Regions from separate parts of the Micromonospora sp. NPDC047707 genome, predicted to be linked through region 1. Evidence: riboswitches for the same ligand, from Rfam matches in the RefSeq annotation. Region 1 holds a riboswitch; the other holds the start of a gene.

Region 1 (2,892 bases):
TGGGTGCTCATCCCCCGCAGTTGGATCGGCTTGCCGGTCCGGTTGCACAGATGCCGTCCGCAGACCTGGAGCTGTCCGTTCGCCGCCACCGGCGTGCCGGCGGGAGGCGCGGTGGTCGGTGGAGGCGGTGGTGGGCTGGTCGTCGGCGGTGGGGTCGCGTCACACGGCTGACCGTTGAGCCGGCAACCGGTGGGGCTGCCGGACCCGTTGCCGAGAAGGCCGAACGTCACCGAGGTGCCGGGAGTGAGCGTGCCGTTCCAGGACCGGTTGGTGAAGCTGTAGTGCTGCCCGTCCCGGGTCATCAACGCGTCCCAGTACGAGCCCACGCTGGTACCCGCCGGCAGGTCGAACTCGACGCGCCAGGAGTCGAGGGTGCTGCCGCCCCGGTTGGTGATGGTGTACCGGCCCTCCCAACCAGATCCCCAGTCGGAGGTCTTGACGAAGGTCGCGGTCGGTGTGGCCGCCGCGGCCGCGGTGGCGCCGACGGCCACGGGGACCGCCGCCATGACCGCGACGACGCCCGCCAGGACGAGATTCCTGACGTTCAGCTTCACAGGTCCTCCGGTGGAGACGTCGCCCGAACAGCTCGCGCGGTCGACGCCGGGACGGCGCCTCGGCCTACCGCAATCGAACTATAAACATACTTAAATGTTCTGGCAACGGGCGGTTGAGGTCGCCCTCGTCCACCGGCGGTCCGTGATGGCGGGCGAGCGCCAGCAGGGCCACGCGCAACTGCGGTAAGGAACGCGGAGAGCCGCTCCCCCCACCGTGTCACCGGCCGGTGTCCCGGGGGAGCAACCACGAGCCGCGATGTCCCGGGCGGCCGTAGCGTCAGTTCCCGGCTCGGCCGGAAGCGTCGACGGTCGACACGGGGGTGCCGAGTTCGACGGTACGGGAGACGGTGCAGAGCCGGTCGTGCGACTGCTGCAGCGACCGGGGCAGCGCCGCACGCGCCTTGTCGCCGTCTTCGTCCATCGGGAATTCCACGGTGAACTCGACCGTGAGGTTCCGCATCCGGTTCCCTCCGGTCTCGTCCCGGACCTTGTCGCCGCTGACCTTGACGGTGAACCGGGTCGGCTCGGCGCGGCGGCTGGTGATGTGGTCCACGTCGATCGCGGTGCAACCGCCGATGGCCGCCAGAAGCAGCTCCACCGGTGTGAAGCTGGCGTCCTCACCCGCGCCCATCGGCAGCGATCCGCCGCGGACGTTCCGCGCGACGTACCGCCCGACGCTGGTGCGCTCGATCTCGACGGAGCGGAAGGTGTCCTCACTCATGACCGGGACGCTACCCAACCGGGCCGGTGGCCGCCGGGAGAGGTGGATGATCGGGTGAGACGAAGCTGACACGCCGACGCGACATCTAGTGTTGCTTGCTCGACGGTGTCGGCATATATGGTGTTCCCCGCAGCTGGTTCGGCCGTTCCCGCAGGGGCGGTCGAGGCAAGAGGGAACCCGGTGCGAGTCCGGGGCTGCCCCGCAGCGGTGAGTGGGAACGACCGCCGTCATCGAGCACTGGGCCTGATCGGGCCTGGGAAGCGACGGCCAGTAGGCGACCGGCGACCCCGGTCAGGCCCGCGAGTCCGAAGACCTGCCAGCGCGCCGTGCGCCTGTGCGCGCGGCGGTCGGAGGTCGCGCGGGACGACCGACGCCAGCAGCCGGGCCTGCCGTCCGTCGGGTCCGTTGGCGTTCTCCCGCGTCCGAGGGCCATCGGAGACAGCGCGAGGAGAGGTCATGACGGTCGTACAGGAGAGGCTCGCGTCCGGCGCGGGCGCACCGGAGCCGCGCCGGCAGGTGATGCAGGTCCGCAAACGCAACGGCGACGCCGAGCCGGTGGACGTCAACAAGATCGTCAAGGCGGTCGAGCGGTGGGTGGCCGACCTGGACGAGGTGGACCCGTTGCGGGTCGCCACGAAGACGATCAGTGGTCTCTACGACGGGGCGACGACCGCGGAGCTGGACAAGTTGTCGATCCAGACGGCGGCGGAGCTGATCGGCGAGGAGCCGCAGTACTCGAAACTGGCGGCGCGATTGCTGGCCGCGTACGTGGACAAGGAGGTCCGCGGGCAGGGTGTGGCGAGCTTCAGCCAGTCCATCCGGTACGCCCACGGGCTGGGCCTGATCGGTGACGACACCGCCGCGTTCGTGGCCCGCAACGCCCGCAAGCTCGACGACGCCGTGGACCCTGTCGGTGACCTGCGGTTCGAGTACTTCGGGCTGCGCACGGTCGCCGACCGCTACCTGCTGCGCCACCCCGAGTCGCGGCTGGTGGTGGAGACGCCGCAGTACTGGCTGCTACGGGTGGCCTGCGGGCTGTCCGGGACGCCGGGCGAGGCGATCCGCTTCTACCGGCTGATGTCGTCGCTGGCGTACCTGCCGAGTTCACCCACGTTGTTCAACTCGGGCACCCGGCACACGCAGATGTCGTCCTGCTTCCTGGTCGACTCGCCACGGGACGAGCTGGACTCGATCTACGAGCGGTACCACCAGGTGGCGAAGCTGTCGAAGTTCTCCGGCGGCATCGGCATCGCCTGGTCGCGGGTACGCGGCCGGGGCGCGCTGATCCGCGGCACGAACGGCAGGTCGAACGGCATCGTGCCGTTCCTCAAGACCCTCGACGCCGGCGTCGCGGCGGTCAACCAGGGCGGCCGTCGCAAGGGGGCGGCCTGCGTCTACCTGGAGCCGTGGCACCCGGACATCGAGGAGTTCCTGGAGCTGCGGGACAACACCGGGGAGGAGTCCCGGCGTACGCACAACCTGAACCTCGCCAACTGGATCCCGGACGAGTTCATGCGCCGGGTGGAGGCGGACGGCGACTGGTCGCTGATCGACCCCTCCGACGCGCCGGAGCTGCCCGACCTGTACGGCGAGGAGTTCGACGCCGCCTACCGGATC
Region 2 (2,892 bases), on a different contig from region 1:
TGAACTGGAGGTTCGCCGAGGGAGGGAGCCGCACATGGGCTGGTTCAGCCGGCGGTCGCGTACCCGGGGGTCCGAGGGACCGGCGACGAAGCTCGACCGGGAGGCCACCCGCGAGGATCTGGCGGCGCTGGAGGCGTTCGTGGCCAGCCGGACCGGGGTGGAGTTCTACCTGGAACCGGAGACGACCGCGACGAACACGACGGTGGTGGCGATCGCCCACGACGGTGAGTGGATCCGGCGCCGGACCGGGTCGCCCCGGGTGGCGGCGGCCCTCGCGAACCGGCTCGCCCTGCCGTTGTACGAGGCCGCGAAGACCGGGTACCCGGAGCGCATGCGGGCCTGGAACCGGGCCCACCCGGAGCGCCGCGCCCGCTAGGGCCTGTCCTGCCGGCCCCGCCGAGGCTCAGTCCGCGACGGCGGCGCGCGCCTCGTCGAGGGTCATCGTCGGGCTGTGGCTGGAGACGTACCAGCCGACGTCGTCGGTGAGCAGGCGGCGGACCAGGGCCAGGTCCGGCCCGTCGTCGGGCGAGCGCAGGTGCAGCGGCGGCGGGTACCAGCTGTCGCCGAGGAGCAGCACGCCCGAGGCCGGGTCGACCACCACGGTCGAGTCGGGGGCGTGGTGGCCGCCGACGTGCCGGACCAGGACGCCGGTGGGCATCTCCAGCTCGTCGGTGAACGTCCGCGTGGGCGGCCGGACCGTGAAATCGTCCCAGGAGTCCACGGCGAGCGCCCGGGCCCGGAAGCTCGGCCCGAGCCGCGGGTCGGCGCGGACCTGCTCCCGCAGGTAGCGGGTGCTCCACGGGCGGGCCGCCTCGGCGTGCAGCAGGTCGGCGCCGGTGACGTGGCCGACGATCTCCACGCCGGGCCAGGCGCAGGCGCCCCACACGTGGTCCCAGTGGTGGTGGGTGTAGACCAGCCAGCGTGGCTCCGGGAGCCCGGCGGCCCGCAGCGCCACCTGGATCTCGGCGGCGTGCGCCGGGCTCTGGCCCGCGTCGACCAGCACGCTGCCGCGCTCGTCCGCGACCAGTGCGACGGAGGGCCGGACCCAGGCCGGATCCGGGTCGAAAGGGGTCACCCACACCCGACCGGCGACGTGATGGAACTCGATGGCGGGGCTCGCCGCCCCGTCGGTGTCCGCCATCACACCGATCCTAGCTGGACCGTCGGGCACGTGTGGGCCGCGTTGACCGGCCGTCGGAGGTGTGGCAGCATTCGCGGCCGGACGGCAGTGAAGGAAGCCGGTGCGATTCCGGCGCGGTCCCGCCACTGTCACCGGGGAGCGATCCCCCCTCGCGAGTCACGGCCGCGCGTGCGCGGTTGGAAGGCCGGGGGTGAGCGTCGATCCGGGAGCCAGGATACTTCGGCCGTCGGTGCACCCCAGGGCGTGGACACCCGAGGAGGACCCGATGACGCGCAGCGCCCCCGCCATCGACGACGATCGTCGTATCCGTTTCGCGCGTGCCGACGCGCCCGCCGCCGCCCCGCCCGGACGCCCAGCCGCTCCGCACGCGTCGCCCCGACCGGCCCGGCCGGTCGCTTCGCCCTGACCGGCCGGGCCGGTCGGCGCCGACCACGCGCCTGACGAGCCCGCTCGCCGCCGGCCCCGGCGCACCGTCGCGCCGCGCGCCGGCCCACCGCATCCGCTGACCGAGCAGCCATCCCTCGCCCCCAGCCCGACCGGCCTCACCCCCGGGGGCGGGCGTCACTCTTCGGAGCTCCCTCGTGCCCATCCTGCTGCTGTCCACCGCCGACACCGACCTGCTCGCCGCCCGCGCGAGCGGCGCCGACTACCGCCTGGCCAACCCGGCCCGGGTCGCGGCCGACGCCGTACCGGCGCTGGTCGACGGTGCGGACCTGGCCGTCGTACGCCTGCTCGGCGGCCGGGCGGCGTGGCCGGACGGCCTGGCCGCGGTGCTCGCCTCCGGCGTGCCGACGGTCGTGCTGGGCGGCGAGAGCGTGCCGGACGCGGACCTGATGGCGGTCTCCACGGTGCCGTCCGGAGTGGCCACCGAGGCCCTGTCCTACCTGGTGGAGGGCGGTCCGGAGAACCTGGCGCAGCTGGCCCGGTTCCTGTCCGACACGGTGCTGCTCACCGGCGAGGGCTTCGCCCCGCCCGCGCCCACACCGGCGTACGGGATCCACGGCGAGCGGCCGGCCCACCCGGACCGGCCGACCATCGGGATCGTCTTCTACCGGGCGCACGCCCTGGCCGGCAACACCGCGTTCGTCGACACCCTCGCCGACGCCGTCGAGGCGGCCGGCGGCAACGCCCTGCCGATCTTCTGCGGCTCGCTGCGCGGGCTGACCGCCGGCGCCGGACCGCTGGGGCTCTTCGCCCGCTGCGACGCGCTGCTGGTCACGGTCCTCGCCGCCGGTGGCGCGGTCGCCGCCGACGCCTCCGGCGGCGGCGACGAGGACGCCTGGGACGTGGGCGCGCTCGCCGCCCTCGACGTACCGGTGATCCAGGCGCTCTGCCTCACCAGCACCCGCGCGCAGTGGGCCGGCAGCGACGCCGGACTGTCCCCGCTGGACGCGGCCATGCAGGTGGCCATCCCCGAGTTCGACGGGCGGATCGTCACCGTGCCGTTCTCGTTCAAACGGATCGACGCCGACGGGCTGTCGGTGTACGAGCCGGACCCGGAGCGGGCCGCCCGGGTCGCCGGCATCGCCGTGCGGCACGCCCGGCTGCGGCACGTGCCGAACGCCGACAAGCGGCTCGCGGTGGTGCTCAGCTCGTACCCGACGAAGCACTCCCGGGTCGGCAACGCCGTCGGCCTGGACACCCCGGCCAGCGCGGTGCGGCTGCTCACCGCCCTCGCCGACGCCGGATACCACCTGGGCGACGCGCCGGTCCCCGACGACGGGGACACCCTCATCCACGCCCTCATCGCC

The links. A riboswitch is a leader RNA that binds a small molecule or an ion and turns the genes downstream of it on or off. The one in region 1 is predicted to bind cobalamin.
Region 2: it holds a riboswitch for cobalamin, as region 1 does, so the genes downstream of both, cobN (cobaltochelatase subunit CobN) here and AB0873_RS11990 (ribonucleoside-diphosphate reductase subunit alpha) in region 1, are expected to answer to the same signal.

Annotation. Positions count from the first base shown of each region.
Region 1 covers NZ_JBEYSU010000008.1:160,082-162,973, forward strand. Annotated here, with positions in the region: gene AB0873_RS11980 (cellulase family glycosylhydrolase) at 1-554, opposite strand, end outside; gene AB0873_RS11985 (OsmC family protein) at 832-1,275, opposite strand; cobalamin riboswitch at 1,393-1,611, shown strand; gene AB0873_RS11990 (ribonucleoside-diphosphate reductase subunit alpha) at 1,732-2,892, shown strand, end outside.
Region 2 covers NZ_JBEYSU010000028.1:26,186-29,077, reverse strand. Annotated here, with positions in the region: gene AB0873_RS24250 (hypothetical protein) at 35-376, shown strand; gene AB0873_RS24245 (MBL fold metallo-hydrolase) at 404-1,141, opposite strand; cobalamin riboswitch at 1,232-1,361, shown strand; partial or broken gene cobN (cobaltochelatase subunit CobN) at 1,720-2,892, shown strand, end outside.